One region of the Anaerotruncus sp. AF02-27 genome, then DNA from elsewhere that is predicted to be linked to it. Evidence: predicted binding sites of a transcription regulator. Region 1 holds the regulator's gene; each other region holds the start of a gene.
What was found. Region 1 encodes Rex, which represses fermentation and respiration genes when NADH is low (regulators of the CRP and FNR family bind a similar motif). Its sites were predicted from a motif close to ATTGTTAANNNNTTAACAAT; they were not measured.
Positions count from the first base shown of each region.

Region 2: a site for Rex is predicted at 3,156-3,175, ahead of fucO (lactaldehyde reductase). Genes of this name have one in related genera too.
Region 3: a site for Rex is predicted at 2,209-2,228, ahead of DWV16_RS07600 (NAD(P)H-dependent oxidoreductase subunit E). Genes of this name have one in related genera too.
Region 4: a site for Rex is predicted at 3,047-3,066, ahead of DWV16_RS04815 (glycerol dehydrogenase). Genes of this name have one in related genera too.

Region 1 covers NZ_QSBX01000020.1:39,266-44,160, reverse strand. Annotated here, with positions in the region: gene DWV16_RS13895 (FAD-binding protein) at 1-535, opposite strand, end outside; gene DWV16_RS13890 (dCMP deaminase family protein) at 564-1,055, opposite strand; gene rsmA (16S rRNA (adenine(1518)-N(6)/adenine(1519)-N(6))-dimethyltransferase RsmA) at 1,187-2,050, shown strand; gene DWV16_RS13880 (hypothetical protein) at 2,047-2,745, shown strand; gene DWV16_RS13875 (redox-sensing transcriptional repressor Rex) at 2,791-3,441, opposite strand; gene DWV16_RS13870 (isocitrate/isopropylmalate family dehydrogenase) at 3,489-4,649, opposite strand; gene DWV16_RS19775 (RNA polymerase sigma factor) at 4,788-4,895, opposite strand, start outside.
Region 2 covers NZ_QSBX01000006.1:70,956-75,850, reverse strand. Annotated here, with positions in the region: gene DWV16_RS07020 (FAD-binding oxidoreductase) at 1-691, opposite strand, end outside; gene DWV16_RS07015 (MurR/RpiR family transcriptional regulator) at 987-1,847, shown strand; gene fucO (lactaldehyde reductase) at 1,968-3,113, opposite strand; gene DWV16_RS07005 (TetR/AcrR family transcriptional regulator C-terminal domain-containing protein) at 3,271-3,855, opposite strand; gene DWV16_RS07000 (TRAP transporter large permease) at 4,156-4,895, opposite strand, start outside.
Region 3 covers NZ_QSBX01000007.1:45,950-50,844, reverse strand. Annotated here, with positions in the region: gene DWV16_RS07620 ([Fe-Fe] hydrogenase large subunit C-terminal domain-containing protein) at 1-1,020, opposite strand, end outside; gene DWV16_RS07615 (ATP-binding protein) at 1,061-1,486, opposite strand; gene DWV16_RS07610 (DRTGG domain-containing protein) at 1,479-1,835, opposite strand; gene DWV16_RS07600 (NAD(P)H-dependent oxidoreductase subunit E) at 2,393-2,890, shown strand; gene DWV16_RS07595 (ATP-binding protein) at 2,893-3,444, shown strand; gene DWV16_RS07590 (ferredoxin) at 3,485-3,862, shown strand; gene nuoF (NADH-quinone oxidoreductase subunit NuoF) at 3,882-4,895, shown strand, end outside.
Region 4 covers NZ_QSBX01000003.1:207,882-212,776, reverse strand. Annotated here, with positions in the region: gene DWV16_RS04830 (B12-binding domain-containing radical SAM protein) at 1-238, opposite strand, end outside; gene DWV16_RS04825 (Tex family protein) at 509-2,668, opposite strand; gene DWV16_RS18970 (hypothetical protein) at 2,684-2,902, opposite strand; gene DWV16_RS04815 (glycerol dehydrogenase) at 3,108-4,190, shown strand; gene DWV16_RS04810 (GNAT family N-acetyltransferase) at 4,217-4,660, shown strand; gene DWV16_RS04805 (diguanylate cyclase domain-containing protein) at 4,702-4,895, opposite strand, start outside.

The sequences.
Region 1 (4,895 bases):
CAAACCACTGCTGGATCGAGACGTAGCTGCGCAGTTTTTTATGCGGGTAGAGAACCTCCCGCACCAGCGAATTGGCGCCGTCCGCGCCGACAAGGCGGGCGGCTTCGATGGTTTGCTCCCGGCCATCCCGCCAAAAACGCACCCGCCAGCCTCCGGGGATTTTTTCCACCGCGCGGCAGGCAGCATTCGTAAACAGGTCGACCTGCGGCGGGATGAGCCCGCGCAGCCAAAGGTCAAACCGATGGCGGTCGAGATTTACATAAAAACGCTGGTAATAGCGGGTGACACCGGTATCGAGATCGATCGTGCGCACCGAAAAGATCTGCGGGTCGACGATCAGCTCGCGCGGCAGAGTGAGGCCGAGACAGGCAAGCGCCTTCTGCGCGTCCGGCGCGAGCAGGCCGCCGCACGGCTTGCGAAAGCCGTTCTCCGGCGAATCCTTGCGGTCGATCGCCGCGACGCGCATCCGGGGCCCGAGCAGGCGCGCCAGTGTGGAGCCCGCAGGGCCGAGCCCTACGATGGCCAGATCATACATATGCATCTGCTCCCGATGATGTATTTTTTCAATAGTTGGAAAGCCCCTTGAGGGATTCGTCATGCACGACCCACTCGTCCGCCACGTTGATGACGCGGAATTCCTCCTTGTCGTCGCGGATGATCACGGTGGAGATGCCAGCGTTGATGATGAGGCGGGTGCACATTGAGCAGGGACAGGCATTGCGGACATATTCACCGGTGTCATATTCCTTGCCGACCAGGTAAAGCGTCGCGCCGAGCATCTGCTCGCGAGAGGCGTGGATGATCGCGTTCATTTCGGCGTGTACCGAGCGGCAGAGTTCATATCGTTCGCCGCGCGGGACGTTGAGCTTGGAGCGGGTGCAGTAGCCCAAATCGGAACAGTTTTCCCGCCCGCGCGGCGCGCCGACATAGCCGGTCGAAACGATCTGGTCGTTTTTCACGATGATCGCGCCGAAGTTGCGCCGCAGGCAGGTGCCGCGCGAGGCGACCGTCTCGGCAATATCCAAATAATAGTTTATTTTATCGCGTCTTGCCATCTATCTTCACTTCCTTTATAATGATGAAAGGTATGGAGCTGGTCATTGATTTTATTCTACTATACCGCGGCGGCCTGTGCAAGCTCCTTTTTTATTTCCTGCAAAACCAAATCCAGTTCCTGGAGGATTTTATGGACAACCTTTCCAATATTGGCGTGATACGAGACGTATTGTCGCGCCACGGTTTTACATTCAGTAAAGCGCTCGGGCAGAATTTCCTTGTCAACCCGACCGTCTGCCCGCGCATGGCCGAGCTTGGCGGCGCGAAAGCAGGCGTCGGAGTCATTGAAATCGGAGCGGGCGTCGGTGTGCTGACCGCCGAGCTTGCCATACGCGCGGACAAAGTCGTCTGTATCGAAATTGATGCCCGGCTGCTGCCGGTGCTCGCGGAAACGCTCGCGGGCTACCAAAACGTCGAGATCGTGAATGCGGATGTGATGCGGGTCGACCTGCACGCGCTCATCGCGGAAAAGTTTTCCGGCATGGAGGTGGTTGTCTGCGCGAATCTGCCGTACTACATCACCTCGCCGATCATTATGAGCCTGCTCGAGCAGCGCCTGCCGGTCAAATCGATCACCGTGATGGTGCAGAAGGAGGCCGCGCAGCGGCTCTGCGCCGAACCCGCCACCCGCGAGGTTGGCGCGGTCACAATCGCTGTGCGGTACTACAGCGTCCCGAAGGTGCTCTTTCAGGTGTCACGCGGGTCGTTTATGCCGTCGCCCGACGTGGACAGTACGGTCATCCGGCTGGATATCCGGGAGCGGCCGCAATACGACGTGGGGGATGAAAAGGCTTTCTTCGCGGTGGTGAAGGCGGCTTTTTCCCAACGCCGAAAAACGATCCTGAACTGTCTGGCAAGCGGGCTTTCGCTTGCGAAGCCGGACACCGCCGCGCTGCTCGAAACAGCGGGGGTGCCGGGCACGGCACGCGCCGAGCAGCTCACGATGGAACAGTTCGCGGCGCTTTCCCGCGCCGCAAAGGAGATGAAACGATGAAACTGACAAAACGCAGGATCCTGTCCATTGTGATCGCGGCTGTTACCCTCATCGCGACCGGGGCGTATTACACAATGGTTTACCACTATACGGCGAAACCGGAATCGCTGACCGAGGCGCTCACGGAATATACCGGCATGCCGGTGGAGATAGCCGGGACCGAGGAGGCCGGCAACCGGCTGTTCGTGCTCTTCAAGGACCCGGGCGGCGGCCCGATGATGGGCTACGCGCTTTTCGACCGGGGGATGAACACCCTTTACCGGCCGGTCAGCGCCGGCTACGGCAATTCGATCGGCGTGGAGGTCTATCCCTTCACCGCTTCGGGCAAACGGAAGGTCGCGGTCTGCGGCGCGAACGCCGACCCGCGCGCGGTGGCCTACGAGGTCATTACGGTGGACGAGGAACCGCCGCAGGTGGTGTTTTCCGGAGAGATTGCCGAACGGGATTTCGTCGATATTTATGAGCACCCGAAAACGGAGGGGCTCTGGCGCGGCCTACGGCTTCTTGACGCGGATGGGAACGACCTCGCTCCCGAACTGTACGCGTCAGGGGTGGCGGACGGGCCGGGCACCGGGATTGGGACAGCCGAGCTTTTCATGACAGATATTTTTTGCATCCTCATCCTGTTGGTTGGATTCGTTGTGGCAAAATATTTCTGGGACGAAAAACAATTGCCGGAGGACAAAAAGGAATAGAGAAACGGCCCCGCTTCTCAGAAGCGGGGCCGTTTGGGTTTGAAATCAGGATTTCTCGTCGGCATAAAACTGGTTCATCCGGTAGCAAAGGGTCATAAGGCTGTCCCCAAGATGCACGTTTTCGACCACGACGTTCTCGAAATTAAGCAGCAGATCGTAGTGGGAGAAGTTCCAGAAGCAGTTGATGCCGAGGTTTTTGAGCCGCTCGGCCGTTTCATAAGCCACCTCGCGCGGGATGCAGAGGATCGCGGCGCGGGGATGATTTTCCCGGCAGAAGTCTTCGAGTTCGGTGGTGTCCCGCACGGTATGTTCCCGGATCTTCTGCCCGATGACCGTGGGGGAGTTGTCGAAAATCCCCACGAGCTTAAAACCGCTGGTGTCGAAGTTCATATGCTTTGCAAGCGTGCGGCCGAGATTTCCCGCGCCGATCAGGATGATGTCGGCCTGTTTATTGAGGCCGAGGATGTTTCCGATTTCCTTATAAAGCGCGGCGACGTTGTAACCGTAACCCTGCTGGCCGAATCCGCCGAAGCAGTTGAGATCCTGTCGGATCTGGGAGGCGGTGAGCTGCATGAGCTGTGCAAGCTCCCGCGAAGAGATACGGGTGACATCCTTTTTCAGAAGGTCGCCCAAAAAGCGATAGTAGCGCGGCAGACGCCGGATAACCGACAGTGAAACGCCCTCATGCTTTGGCATAGACACAAACACCCTTCCTGTGTAGATTTCCTTGTGTGCCGGGCGGATCAGAGGCTCGCTACGGTATCCATGACATAATTGCCGAATTCCTCGCAGGTGCAGCCGGTGTCGCGGCCGGTGATGGTGAGCTTTTTCTCCTCGTACATGCAGACGTCCAGCGCACGGTCGAGCTTATCCGCCTGCGCCTGGAAGCCGATGTGGCTCAGCAGCAGCACCGCTGCGCGCAGCATCGAGCAGGGATCGGCATATTTGCCGCGGCCTTCCTTGATCATACGCGGCGCGGAGCCGTGGATCGCCTCAAACATCGCGTAGCGTTTGCCGATGTTGGCGCTGCCCGCGGTACCGACGCCGCCCTGGAACTCGGCGGCTTCATCGGTGATGATGTCGCCGTAGAGGTTCGGAAGTACAAATACCTTGAAATCACGGCGGCGCTTCTGGTCAATCAGTTTTGCGGTCATGATGTCAATATACCAGTCGTCGGTGGAGATGTCCGGATACTCCTTGGCGATGTTCTGGCAGAGTTTGAGGAACTTGCCGTCGGTCGTCTTGACGATGTTGGCCTTGGTGACGATTGAAACGCGGTCTTTGTGGTTTTTCTTGGCATAGTCGAAAGCGAGCCGCGCGATGCGTTCGGTGCCTTCGGTGGTGGTGACGACAAAGTCGAACGCGACTTCGTCGTCGACATTCACGCCGCAGGAGCCGAGCGTGTATGCGCCTTCGGTATTCTCACGGAAGAAGGTCCAGTCGATGCCTTCGCTCGGGACTTTGACCGGGCGGACGTTCGCGAACAGGTCAAGCTCCTTGCGCATCGCAACGTTGGCCGATTCGATATTTGGCCAGGGATCGCCCGCTCGCGGGGTGGTGGTGGGGCCTTTGAGGATGACGTGGCATTTTTTGAGTTCCGCGAGCACGTCGTCCGGGATAGCTTTGCCGACGGTGGCGCGGTTTTCGATGGTGAGGCCGTCGATCTGCTTAAATTCCACACGGCCGGCGGCCACTTCATCCGCCAGCAGGTGCTTTAATACGCGGGCGGCTTCATTGGTGATAATGGGGCCGATGCCGTCGCCGCCGCAGACACCGATGACGATCTTATCGAGATGTTCGTAATCCACGAAGTCCTTAGTTGCTTTAATGCGCTCATTGCGCGCAAGCTGGGCCTCTACCAGCGCGGCAAAATGTTCGACAGCCGCTTGTACTTTCTGATCCAATGCAAGTCCTCCTATGATTCATTTCATGATACAGTTACATCACAGTAATAATTATACATTATTTTATATCATTGCGCAGGTCTTGTCAATCTGAAAGCCAGCTGCCCAAAGATGCAGTTTGGAGAAAAAACGGAAGGTTCAGGGCGGCAGGAAACCAGAGTCGGTGCAAAAACGGGCGAGCTCCCGCAGGGTTTTGCGCGCGGCGGCCAGCCTGCGGCTGACCGTGGAGCGGCTGACGCCGAGAAT
Region 2 (4,895 bases), on a different contig from region 1:
CGGGCATTTCAAACAGCTTGAAGGTAGCTTTGGTCATGACCCCTAGCGTCCCTTCCGAACCGATGAAAATGTGCTTCAGGTCCGGTCCTGAGGAGTGTTTCGGGACCGGTGCGGAACGGAGCACCTGCCCGTTCGGGATAACCATTTCAACATTCAGGCACTGGTCGTCGATTTTGCCGTATTTAGTGGAAAGCACACCGATGCCATTGTGCGCTAAAAAACCGCCAACCGTGCTGCAGGTGAGGGAGCTCGGATAGTGCATCAACGAATAGCCCCGTTCATTCGCTGCCCATTCGAGCTGCTGAAAAACGATGCCGCACTGCGCGGTGATGGTGCGGGACTGCTCGTCAATTTCGAGTACTTTGTCCATCCGCTTCATGTCCAGCATAATCCCGCCGCAGACCGCGAGCGCACCGCCCTGTGAACCGGCGCCGCCGCCCCATGGGAAGACCGGGATTTTATAATAATTGGCAATGACAAGTACCTTGGAAACCTCTTCCGTACTGCCCGGGGAGACAATGAAATCCGGCATAGGGGGTTCCAGCCCCCGGTCCGCCCAAAGACGTGCCAGCCAAAAATAATCAATACAATGCGCAACCTTATCGCTGCGCCGGATGCTGACATTTTCAGCCCCGACCGCGTCTTCCAGTTCACTGCGCACCATATCGATCATGAAGCTCTGTATTTGCATCGTTTCTGTACACTCCTTTCGACTCTGTTACTTTCCGGCTGATTTCATTGTATCATCCGCGAAGTAAAACTTCAATACATTTTATTTTTTGGAGTAGTTAAATTTTATTTGTTATAATTGTGGAATATTACTACAAAATTATAGATATTGTTCAAATTAATCATATTTTATTTTACGATAAAGAATAGTGTTGTTTTTTTTCATTTTATCCGGTATAATAATTATGAAGTTTTGCTACATTTGAAGTTTCATTTCATCACTCAGCCGCTAAACGGCTTCTGAAAGGACCTTTGCTATGTCAGAAAAAAATGAATCATCCGCCCTTCTGATGAAAGTGCGCGCCCTGCGCAGCTCCCTGAGCAAAACAGAGGAACAGGTGGCCAACTATATCCTTGAACATCCCGAGGAGGTGATCTACCTTTCGGTAGCCGGCCTTGCCGAGCGCAGCAACGCGAGCGACGCAACGGTGATTCGCACCTGCCGCAAACTTGGGATGAGCGGCTATCAGGAGCTCAAGCTCACCCTTGCCCAAGCGATCGTCACACCGCTGCAGAATATCCACGAGGAAATTTCCGAGGGAGATCCCCCTGACACCATTATGGATAAGGTTTTTCAGTCCACCATCCACACCATCCGCTATACTCATGACGTGCTGCGCGGAAAGGATCTCGACGCAGCCGCTGACCGGATCATCGCATCCAACCGGGTGGCCATTTTTGGTTTAGGAAATTCCCATTCCATTGCGCTCGACTTACAGCATAAGCTGCTGCGCGTCGCAGTTGACGCGACCGCCTACACCGACACCCACATCCAGAGCATCGTGGCCACCAACCTCCAAAAAGGCGACACCGTCTTTGCAATCAGCCATTCTGGGAGCTCAAAAGATATTGTCGACGCCTCGGCGCTCGCCAAAAGCAAAGGGGCTTCGATCATCTCGCTGACCAATATTGGGCGGTCTCCGCTTTACGACATCGCTGATATCCGGCTCTGCACCGCATCGAACGAAACCCGCTACCGGATTTTTGCGCTTTCTTCGCGTATTGCGCAGATGGCAATTATCGATACCCTGCATACGATGATCGCGCTGAAAAAGAAGGATTCCTCGGTCACCAACTTCCGTGCGATTGAGCGCGCGCTCGAACAGAAGAAATACTGAAAAAACAGGACAGACAGCCATGAATCTGGCTGTCTGTCCTGTTTTGGCGCGGATATATTACTGGCCAGCCGATCTCGGCGGGCCGGAATTGCGATTTCGAAAATCTTCTATTTGAAAAGCTTACATCAGTTTGCGGAACAGTGCTTTCAGGTCTTCCACATTGGTATCCTTCGGATTCCCCGGGCAGCAGGCATCGGCAAACGCGGATTCCGCAAGGAACTGCAGATCCTCTTCCTTGAGCGCTTCCAGCTTGGCCGGAATCCCAACGTCAGCGGAAAGTTTCTTGACAGCATCCACAGCGGCCTTCCGGTATTCGGACTGAGACATCCCGTCCACGCCTTCCACACCCATTACGCGCGCAATTTCACGATATTTTTCGCCAGTGCACTCGGCATTGTACTCCATGACGATCGGGAGCATCATCGCGCAGGCAACACCGTGCGGGGTGTCATAAACCGCGCCGAGGGTGTGCGCCATCGAATGCGCAATGCCAAGGCCAACATTCGAGAAGCCCATACCGGCAATATACTGGCCAAGCGCCATTCCGTCACGGCCTTCCTTTGTGTTTGCGACCGCGCCGCGCAGCGATTTTGCAATGATCTCGATCGCCTTGATGTGGAACATATCGGTCATTTCCCAAGCAGCCTTGGTGGTGTAGCCTTCAATCGCATGAGTCAGCGCATCCATACCGGTGGAGGCGGTCAGACCCTTCGGCATCGAAGCCATCATATCCGGATCGACAACCGCGATGATCGGCATGTCGTGCGGATCGACACAGACAAATTTACGTTTTCTCTCCACGTCGGTGATAACATAGTTGATGGTGACCTCAGCGGCGGTGCCGGCGGTGGTGGGAACGGCAATGATCGGGACACAGGGCTTTTTGGTCGGCGCGACGCCTTCCAGGCTGCGCACATCCTCAAATTCCGGGTTTGCAATGATGATACCGATCGCCTTGGCGGTATCCATCGAGGAACCGCCGCCAATGGCAACGATATAGTCCGCGCCTGACGCCTTGAACGCCTGCACACCGTTCTGGACATTCTGGATGGTCGGATTGGCTTTAATATCCGAATACACCTCGTAAGCGAGGCCTTCCTTGTCCAGAATATCGGTCACCTTGGAGGCCACCTTAAATTTGATCAGATCGGGGTCGGAACACACGAATGCTTTTTTGAAGCCGTGCGCCTTGGCTTCATTGGCGATTTCCTGAATCGCGCCGGAGCCGTGATAGGAAGTCTGATTGAGCATAATTCTGTTCGCCATAAATAATCTTCTCCTTTTTCTGAAATACTGGCTGCGGTCAAGTTTGACAATTTATTATCATTATTGTAAACCAGAATCCGGAGAAAAGTAAAGTTACAATCTGTCAAAGATGTAACATCCCACAAAAATTTTTTTAATCCGCACGAAAAACAAGGTATTATGTATGCGATTTAGGCAAAAGGCCCAAATGGATAAACAGGTCGGCCAGCTTTGCCGGCATCGCATCCACGAGACTTTTTGCCATCTTTTCCGGCGGCTCTGGCATCCCGCCAAGCACCCATTTCACCGTCATGTAAATGGAGCCGCGGCAGTACATCTCCAGCAGAAAGCGGATCTCCTCATCCGGAAACTGTCCGGTCTTCTGTCTGATCTGCTGGGTATAAAACTCCAGGATCAGTGCAAAATCATGTTCCTTGAGGGAGTTCTGATCGTCCGAACTAAACGCCCCGGTAAAAAAGACCCTCTCCTCCCGGATGTATTCGAACTTGCGTTCGAGTCCTTCCAGCACCGTCCGGCCGCTGCCCATATGTGCAAAGGATTCGAGCAGCAGCTTATCAAAATACCAGTTGATGAGGTCGTACTTATCCAGAAAATTGCGGTAAAACGTCTGGCGGGTCACCCCACAGGCATCCACAATCTGCTGGACGGTGATACGGTCCACCGGCGTGTTCTTCATACAGGCTTTGATCGCCTCGGCAAGGCGGTATTTTGTGTTTTCCTGCCGGGTCTCCGGTTTCAGCATACGCATCCTTCCTCTCAATTTGGTCACCTCCATTGTAACAGACTGCCGGAGGGTTTTACAACTCCCTTTTAACTGATACGGTTTCACTCCGTCAAATCGCAGGTGCTGCGCGCAAGTCCCCCTGCATAAGTACCGGCAGCCGCCCCGACGATGCAGAGCCCCGCTGTCAGGCTACCGCCAGCAGATTTTCTCATTCGGGCCTATCCAATTTTCCGGAACAGCTTTCAAAGTACAGAGGAGCCGCCCCCAGTTTGGAGGCGGCTCCTCTGTTTAATCAAAGTCAGAGATTTCCTGGCTATCCTACATGTATTTGGGAACGACCAGCCGCGGCAGGGCCAAGATGAAATCCGGGAAGAAGATGATGATCAGAAGCGTTATGACCACCGCGCCAAGCATAACAAACAAATCCCGGAAGGTCTTTTGCGGTTCGATCTTTGCAATTTGGCAGGCCAGCAACAGGCACAACCCGTACGGTGGCGTCACGAGGCCAAAGGACAGAACCAAGCAAATGATCATGCCCAGATGCACCGGATGCAGCCCAAGGGCCAAGCCGGCCGGAACGACAATCGGAACAAAGATGCAGATCGCCGGGGTCGCATCCATAAATGCACCAAGAACAAAAAACAGGATGATAGTGAACAGCATGAATCCTGCCTTCGACAGATTAAGATCGGTCATCAGCTGCATGACATATTCATTTGTACGGAAATAAGCCAGCAGGTAACCGAAGACACTCGCCGCTCCAATACAGAAAAGACTCGTCGCCGCCCCCTTCGCAGACTTCACAAAGATGGGGAGCAAATCCTTGGGCGTCAGGGTCTTATCAACAAAAATTGTGATGATCAGACTGTAAACAACAGCCAGCACCGCACTTTCGGTGGCAGTACAAACACCGGTGAGCACGCCGCCGATGATAATAAGCGGCATGACAAGCACCAAAGCGGCCTTCCGAAATGTGATCAGGAACTCTCGGAAGGTGCACTTCGCCTCTTTCGGATAATGGAATTTGATGGCATATCCCAGAGAAACCACCATCATCG
Region 3 (4,895 bases), on a different contig from region 1:
AGGGGAGATTTCGTCGTCCGGCAGATGGTTGCAGGAAACCGGACGGTATTTGCGGATACGTTTGAGCTTGGCTTTGGCGACATACGGGTTCTCGACTGTCAGCACGCCGCCGACGCAGCCGCCGGAACAGGCGTTGAGCTCGACGAAATCGAGGTCGTAGAACTTCTCGTCCTCGAGATCCTCGAGGACGCGGATGACGTTTTCGATCCCGTCGGCGGCCAGATACCGCTCCTTGAGAGCGGCTGCCGCCTCTCCCCCGCTGCTGCCCCAGCCGATGCCCATCCGGCCAGCCTGGGTCAGATCGACCGTCTGCGGGACGTTTTTCATCAGCGAGATGAGCTTCGGGTAGACCTCGCGGATGGCGATCACCGCGTCGACCGCGCTTTTTTCCGCTCCGAGCGGCATCTTGACAGCCGTCACCTTGGCCGGGCAGGGGCTGATGAAGATGACGCCGATCTCCTCCGGCGCGAAGCCGGTCTTTTCCATCGCCGCTTTGCGCGCGAGCCGCGCGGCAACCTCGATGGGCGCGTGCAGCGGCAGGACGTTGTCAATGAGTTCCGGGAAGCGCACCCGGATGAGCCGCAGGACGGCCGGACAGGCGGAGGAAATGACCGGCCGCTTGACATCGGGCCGGGCCATATATTTGCGGGTTGCGTCCGAAACGAGCTCGGCCGCCCGCGCGACCTCAAACACCTCGTCGAACCCCATCATCTGCAAAGCGCCGAGGATGATGTCGATGTCGTCAAGGTTGTTGAACTGCCCATAGAGGGCGGGCGCGGGGAGCGCCACCTTGTATTTATAGGTATCCATGACCGAAAGCGGGTCAAAGATGGCCTGTTTCGCGTGGTGCGGGCAGACGCGGATGCACTCGCCGCAGTCGATGCAGCGCTCCTTGATGATGCGCGCCTTACCTTCCCGCACCCGGATCGCTTCGGTCGGGCAGCGTTTGACACAGTTGATGCAGCCGTGGCATTTGTCACGGTCGAGCGTCACCGAATGGAAAAAATTTGCCTTGTTCATCGCAATCTCCTTCACAGGAGCGTTGGGATGGCGCCGGGGTCTAGGCCACGTGAACCTTCATGTCCACGGTGGTGCCTTCTCCCACTACGCTTTGTATCTCCATCTCATCGCTGTATTTTTTCATATTGGGCAGCCCCATGCCTGCGCCGAACCCAAGGTTGCGCACGCTTTCGGGCGCGGTGGACCAGCCTTCCTGCATGGCAAGGCTGATGTCCTTGATGCCGGGGCCGTGGTCGACCAGAGACATGGTGATGCATTCGGGGGAAATCTCCACCGTGATATGCCCGCCGCCGCCATGGATGACCATGTTGATTTCCCCTTCATACATCGCAATGGCTACCTTGCGCACCACGTTCGAATGCAGGCCCAGCTTTTTGAGCACCGCCTTGACGTCGCTGGAGGCCTCGCCCGCACGGGTGAAGTCATCGCCGGGCACGTCGTATTCGAGCTTGATTACCTCAGACATCGCTTTCACAACCGCCTCTCAATCCATTGCTGTAAAGCAGCCCGCAGGCCGCGAACATCCGGTATGGGGTGGTCATCACCGCGATACCGCGTTCCTGCGCGAGGTCGATGATCGCCTGGTCGGGCTGCTTTCCGCGCACAAAGACGATGCAGACCATGTCCATCATTTCGGCGGTGCGCACCACCTGGGAATTCACAAGCCCGGTGAGCAGCACGCTCTGGTCCTTGACAAAAGCCAGTACGTCGCTCATCATATCGCTGCCGCAGGCGGTGTGCACTTCGGCGCCGAGGCCGTCGCCCTCACAGAGGACGTCCGCCTTTAAAATTTCCTTGATATCCTGAACTGTCATAGAGGATACTCCTTTCAAGATGTTGCATGGGGCTGGCTGTTTGTCCTTTCCGACAAATATTTACCCCTGCATTATAACATTTTGTTTAATTTTGTGCAATGGATAAACGGCACCAATCGGGTTTTCAAAAGCTGTATAATCTGCACGCGCCCACGATGTATTTTGTGGGAAAGCGGGTGAAAAAGCCGGCGCATGAAAATCAAAACGGCCGCGGCAGAGCCGCACGGCCATTTTGGATTGCGGAGCAATAAAAAATATACATGGCTGCTCAAAAATATTTTGGCATTAACGCCGAATAAAGAAAAAACACCACAAATATTTTGTATTTTTCCAACAGAAAAACATGTAAAAGATCTGGACGGCCATATCAATATCTGTTATAATTGTAACAATTAAGCTGGATGCGTGCGCGTAGGCAATGTTTGCCTGTATGGATATCCTGATGTCGTTCCCGCGGACACCTGTGATTCGGCCAATTCCCGGCCGCGGTTTCCGGAGGAGTTTTTATATGATATCCGGTGCGCGCACCGCCAATTATTCAAGGAGGTAAAGACTAGATGGCGAACACCAAAACGGTCGTACCTTTCAAAGGGACGCCGGAACAGGAAGAGAAGCTCAAGGCGCTCATGGCACAGCACAGGGGAGAAAAGGGAGCGCTCATGCCGGTGATGCAGGGTGCGCAGGAGATCTATGGCTATCTGCCGATCGAAGTGCAGAAGATGATTTCCGAAGGCATGGACATTCCGCTGGAAGAGATCTACGGCGTGGCCACATTCTACGCGCAGTTCACCCTCAACCCGAAGGGCGAGCACAAGATTTCGGTCTGCCTGGGAACGGCCTGCTATGTCAAGGGCGCGGGCGATATCTTCAACAAGCTCTCAGAGAAGCTCGGGATTTCGAGCGGCGGATGCACTCCGGACGGAAAATTCAGTTTGGACGCCTGCCGCTGTGTCGGCGCATGCGGGCTTGCTCCGGTCATGATGATCGACGATGAGGTCTATGGCCGGCTGACGGTTGATGAGATCGATTCGATCCTGGCGAAATACGGCGCCTGAGCGTGATGCAGGAACTGTCGCTGAATGTGCTGGATATCGCGCAGAATTCGGTGCGCGCAAAGGCGGATCTCATTGAAATCACGGTGGATGAACAGCCAGGGAAAGACCTTCTCACCATCACGATCGCGGACAACGGCTGTGGGATGAGCGCCGAACAGGTACATAAAGTGATCGACCCGTTTTTTACCACCCGCACGACCAGAAAGGTCGGGCTGGGCGTGCCGTTTCTCAAAATGGCGGCGGAGATGACGGGCGGGACGCTTGCAATCGACTCCAAAGTGAATGTGGGGACGACGGTAACAGCCACATTTGGGCTGACCCACATCGACCGGATGCCCTTGGGGGACATGGCGGGGACAATCAGCTCGCTGGTTCAGTGCAATCCGGATATTGATTTCGTCTATACCTACCGCCGCGGGGAACAGGCATTTGCGGCGGATACACGGGAGTTCCGGCAGGTGCTCGCGGGCGTGCCGCTTTCCAATCCGGAAGTGGTGGGATTCATCAGTTCGTTCATCCGGGAGAACATGACGGAAATCCAGGGGAATGGATAACCAGGCAATAAGCGTATTTGTGGATGGAGGATAACAGATTATGAAAAGTTTAGCGGAGCTTCAAGCTCTCAGGGACAAAGTGAAAAGCAATATGGGCATCCGGGAGGATGACACAGGCAACACCCGTGTCGTGGTCGGCATGGCAACCTGCGGAATCGCCGCGGGCGCGCGCCCTGTGCTGCAGGCGTTCACCGAGGAGGTCGCCAAACGCAATCTCCAGAACGTCACCATCGCACAGACCGGCTGTATCGGCATCTGTCAGTATGAGCCGGTTGTGGAGATCATGGAACCCGGCAAGGAAAAGGTCACCTATGTAAAAATGACTGCGGAAAAAGCTGCGCAGGTGGTTGCGAACCATCTGGTAAACGGCAACGTCATGACCGAATACACCATCGGCGCTGTCGCGCAGAAAGCATAAATGAAGGAGGAGACACATCATGTATCGTTCCCATGTTCTGGTTTGCGGAGGTACAGGTTGCACTTCCTCCGGCTCCGCAAAGGTCATCCGTGCCTTTGAGGACGAACTGAAAGAAAAAGGCCTTGAAAACGAAGTCAAGGTTGTCAAAACCGGCTGCTTCGGCCTGTGCGCGCTCGGCCCGGTCGTCATCGTCTATCCGGAGGGCTCGTTCTATTCCCGGGTCAACGCGGAGGACGTGCGCGAGATCGTCGAGGAGCACCTGCTCAAAGGACGTATCGTCAAGCGTCTGCTCTACACCGAGACCGTCCAGGAGGACACCATCAAGTCGCTGAGTGACACCGACTTTTATAAAAAGCAGAAACGCGTCGCGCTCAGAAACTGCGGCGTGATCGACCCCGAGGACATCAACGAATACATCGCATATGACGGCTATCAGGCGCTGGGCAAAGTGCTCACTGAGATGACCCCGGACGACGTCATCGACGTCATCACCAAATCCGGGCTGCGCGGCCGCGGCGGCGCGGGCTTCCCGACTGGACGCAAATGGGCGTTCGCAAAGGCTTCGGTCAACGACCAGAAATATGTCTGCTGCAATGCCGACGAAGGCGACCCGGGCGCGTTCATGGACCGTTCGGTGCTCGAAGGCGACCCGCACGCGCTGCTTGAGGCGATGACGATTGCCGGTTACGCGATCGGCGCAAACCAGGGTTACATATATGTCCGCGCGGAGTATCCGATCGCGGTCAAGCGGCTGGAAATCGCCATCGGCCAGTCGCGCGAGATGGGACTGCTCGGCAAAAACATCTTCGACTCCGGATTTGATTTCGACATCGACATCCGCCTTGGCGCGGGTGCGTTCGTCTGCGGCGAGGAAACCGCGCTGATGACCTCGATCGAGGGCCACCGCGGCGAACCGCGTCCGCGTCCGCCGTTCCCGGCGGTCAAGGGCCTGTTCGCGAAACCGTCGGTCCTCAACAACGTTGAGACCTACGCGAACATCCCGCAGATCATCCTGAAGGGCGCCGATTGGTTC
Region 4 (4,895 bases), on a different contig from region 1:
GCCGGAAATCCGCCCCCACCTGCCGGATCATCCGGATGTTCCACAGGTAACAGGAAAAAAAGAGTTTGTCCGGTGCACGGGCCACAATGTCGGCAAGGATTTCCCGCGGCTGCTGATTGATCGTGTATTCCCCAATTTCAGCGTCAAAACCGGCAGCCCGCAGTTCATTGCGCAGATAGCGCACCGCCAGATTGGTATGGCTGTATTTGGCGTTGACCGCCACCAGCAATATGCGCATCGCGCACCCGCCTTTCGTTCGTTTTTAATTACCGCCCCATCCGCTCCGTCGGCAGAAAGAGCGGCGGTGCGGCAAACGTGGCCATCAGCCCTGAGCTGGCCGTTTTTGGGGGGAGCCGGCGCGACGCAGGTCTCGAAGCCTAAGGACGCGGCCGCCGCCTTTGCGAAGCAACCAGCGGCGGCGGGGGTCCAAGGGGTTTCCCCTTGGCGTGTTCTTTCCCCTATTTCTTGCACGAGCAAGAAATAGGGCCCGGGCGCGCGGAGGGCGCAATTACATCTGCTTCGGCTTTTTCATGGTGAGCGAAATACGTTTCTTCTGTACATCCACCGAAATAACCCACACGGTAACGATATCGCCTACCTTGAGCACCTCGCTCGGATGCTTGATATAACGGTTGGTGATCTGTGAGATGTGTACCAGCCCATCCTGATGCACACCGATATCCACGAACACGCCAAAGTCGATCACATTGCGTACGGTGCCCCTCAGCTCCATTCCGGGTTTCAAGTCCTTGAGATCCATAATGTCGCTGCGCAGCATCGGCTGCGGCAGGTCGTCGCGCAGATCGCGGCCGGGCTTTAAAAGCTCGTTTACGATGTCCCGGAGGGTCGGCACGCCGATTCCGCAGCATTCCGCCACCTTCGCCTCGCCCTGGGCCTTCACCTTGTCCGGCAGATCTGAAATCTTATGCCCCGCCACATCCGCAAGGGTGTAGCCGAAACTCTCCAGCACCGTTTTTGCAGCATCATAGCTTTCCGGATGCACGCCGGTATTATCAAGCACATTTTTCGCGTGCGGGATGCGCAGAAATCCTGCGCACTGCTCATACGCCTTGGGGCCGAGCTTCGGCACCTTTTTGAGCTGTGGCCGGGAGGTAAATTCCCCATTCTCCTCGCGGTAGGCAACAATGTTCTTCGCGACCGCCGCCGAAAGTCCCGAAACATATCCCAATAGTGACGCGGACGCCGTGTTTAGATCCACGCCGACCCGGTTTACGCAGTCTTCCACCACGCCCGCAAGCGTCTCGTCAAGCCGTTTGGGCGGCATGTCGTGCTGGTACTGGCCCACGCCGACCGACTTCGGGTCGATCTTCACAAGCTCTGCCAGCGGGTCCTGCAGCCGCCGCGCGATCGAAACCGCACTGCGCAGTGAAACGTCATAGTCCGGGAATTCGGCCGCCGCAAGCTTCGAGGCCGAATAGACCGACGCGCCGGCCTCGTTGACCATCATGTACTGGAGCCCGCAGTCAAGCTCATGGATCATCTCGGCCGCGAAGATCTCGCTTTCCTTGGAAGCAGTGCCGTTGCCGATCGAAAGCACCTGCACGCCGTGCTTTTTGATCAGCGCGCCAAGGACGCGTTTGGCTTCAACGGTTTTGTTCTGCGGCGGGGTCGGATAGACCACCGTCGTGTCGAGCACCTTGCCGGTCTGGTCAACCACCGCGATCTTACAGCCGGTCCGGTAGGCCGGGTCGATCGCGAGCACTGTCTTTCCCTTGACCGGCGGCTGCATGAGCAGCGCCTTCAGGTTCACGCCGAAGTTTTTGATCGCCTGTTCGTTCGCCATTTCGGTGAGATCGGAACGCACCTCTCGTTCAAGCGAAGGATGGATCAGTCGTTTATAAGCGTCCGCGACCGCTTCCTGCACCAGGCCCGTGGTGATGCTGCCCTTTTTGACAAACAACCCGCCAAGCAGCCCGGCGGCATATCCTCCGTCCACCTCAACGGCGACCTTGAGGAATTCCTCCTTCTCTCCGCGGTTGAGCGCCAAAACCCGATGGCTTGGGACCTTGGCAACCGGTTCCGCGTAGTCATAATAGGTGCTGTAGACGCTCTCCTTGTCCGGATCGGCGGCCACGCTGCGCAGGACGGCATTCTTCTGATAATAAAGACGCAGCCGCTGGCGGCCCTCCGCGCTGTCTGACACCTGTTCCGCAATGATGTCGCAGGCTCCCGCGATGGCGTCCTCCGCCGTCGGGATCTCCTTCTCCGGATCGACGAACGGCGCGGCCAGCGCTTGCGCCGTACCGGAGGTTTTGTCCTGTGCGAGGATCAGTTCCGCCAGTGGTTCCAGCCCGCGTTCCTTCGCAATCGTCGCGCGGGTGCGCCGCTTCTGCTTATAGGGGCGGTAGATGTCCTCCAGGCGGGCGAGCGTCTCGGCCGCGGCAATATCGGCGGCGAGGTCCTCGGTCATCTTGCCTTGTTCCGTGATCGAATCGGTGATCTCCTGTTTTCGTTTTTCAAGCCCGCGCAGATATTCGAGCCGGTCGGAAAGTTCCCGCAGCACCTGATCGTCACAGGAACCGTTTTTTTCCTTTCGGTAACGCGCAATGAACGGGATGGTATTGCCCTCGTCGATGAGCGCGATGATGTTTTCCACCAGGTTTTTTGCAATGTTGAATTCCTTTGAAAGGATCGCGGCAAAGTCCATAAACGGTATTTCTCCTTACTTTCGATGTTTCAGCCAGACAATTACGCCGATCACAGCGGCAATCACAACAAGCGCCACTGTCGGCCAAACGGCTGGATTCGTTTTGGTGGCTGTGGTCACAAAAACGGCCGTCGGGCCGTCCGCGCCGCCGATGACGCCGACCGAGCTCGCCTCCCCGCAGCCGGCAAGCGCCAAAAGCAGCCCGGCAGGGAGCAGCCTTTTTAAAAATTGCATGTTGTTTTTCCCTCTTTCCAATGATACGATAGATATATAGTATATCATTTTCGGCCTGTTCTTTCAAACAGCTCAAATTTCACAAAATCGGCGGAATTTCCCCGTACAGTTTGTTGGCTTCTCCATTGCAATTGGCGGCGCATCTATGTTAAACTATTGTCAATTAAAGATGTCCTACCAATTAAAAAATAAAGGAGCGTTCCAAATGGCCAATATCATCATTTCGCCCGGAAAGTATGTCCAGGGAAAGGGCGAACTCAAAAATCTCAAAACCTATGTCGACGCGCTTGGGAAAAATCCGTTTATCCTTGTCAGCGAATCCGGCATGAAGCGCGTGAAGGCCCCGATTGAAGCGGGTTTCGGCGGCAAAGTCACCTTTGAAAGCTTTCGCGGCGAATGCAGCAAAAACGAAGTCGACCGCCTCATCGGCCTGATGGGGGACTGCGACGTGATCGTCGGCGTGGGCGGCGGCAAAATTCTCGACACCGCCAAGGCAGTCGGCTACTACACCAAAAAACCGGTTGCGATCGTCCCGACCATTGCCTCCACCGACGCGCCATGCAGCGCGCTTTCGGTCCTCTACACCGATGAGGGCGTTTTTGACCAGTACCTCTTCCTGCCGCAGAACCCGAACCTCGTGCTCATTGACACCGACATCGTGAGCGCCGCGCCGGCACGCCTTTTGGTGAGCGGCATGGGCGATGCGCTCGCCACCTATTTTGAGGCGCGCGCCACCAGAGCCTCAAATGGTTCCACCTGCGCGGGCGGCAAGGTCACCAAGGCAGCGATTGCATTGGCGCGGCTCTGCTATGAAACGCTGATCGAAGAGGGCTTGCAGGCCAAGCTCGCGGTGGAGCAGAAGGTCTGCACCAAAGCGGTCGAAGATGTGATCGAAGCAAACACCTATCTGAGCGGAATCGGTTTCGAGAGCGGCGGCCTGGCGGGCGCACATGCCATCCACAACGGGTTCACCGTCCTGCCCCAGTGCCACAGCTACTATCACGGCGAAAAAGTTGCGTTCGGCACACTGGTACAGCTCGTGCTTGAAAATGCGCCGTCCGAGGAGCTGGAGGAGGTCATCGGATTCTGCATGGACGTCGGTCTGCCGACCACCCTTGCCGATATCGGCGTCTCCGATCCGGTCGCGGCCGACCTGATGGCGGTTGCAAACGCGGCCTGCGCCGAAGGGGAATCGATCTACAACATGCCGCTGGAAGTCACACCCGAAAAGGTCTATGCCGCCATCCTCGGCGCGGACGCCATCGGCCGGTACTTCAAAGCGGAATAAACGGTTTTCCATCGGGAGGGAGCGGAATGGTTGAAATTTTACCGGCAGCGTCCAGTCAGCTCGAAGAGATCTATCTTCTGATCTGCGAACTGGAGGGCACCCCAGTCAGCCGGAAAGGCTTTTCGGCGTGTTACCGGCAGAACCTTGAAAACCCGCAGGTTCATTATTTCGTCGCCCAGGAGGGCGGCAGGGTGCTCGGCTTTATAAGCCTGCATATCCAGCAGCTTCTGCACCATGCCGCCAAAGTCGCGGAAATCCAGGAGCTGGTGGTGTGCGGGCAGCTGCGTGGACAGGGCATCGGCAAACTTCTGTTTGCCGCCGCAAAAGAGGCCGCTGTGCGGGAAGGCTGCCTGCAGCTGGAGGTCTGCTGCAACAGATCTCGCGTCATGAGCCACACATTCTATCTCCGTCAGGGGATGACCAACCGGCATTTTAAATTCTGTCTCCCGCTGCGGGAGACAAAAGGCTGAATGAAACCCCGGCCGGCGTTTTTACGCCGGCCGGGGTTCTTTTATTCTTCCTGTTTCGGATCTTTATACTTTGTGACCTCCACGCAGTTGAGCATGAAATGCTCCCCAGCGCCCGGCCATTTGATCCGGGTCGCAGTGGTTTTGATCCACACATTGAGACGTTCGTTATAGATGTCCTCGGTACTGGACTCATTCTTCCCCCCAATACCGCTCATCGGGCACTCCCGGCACGGAC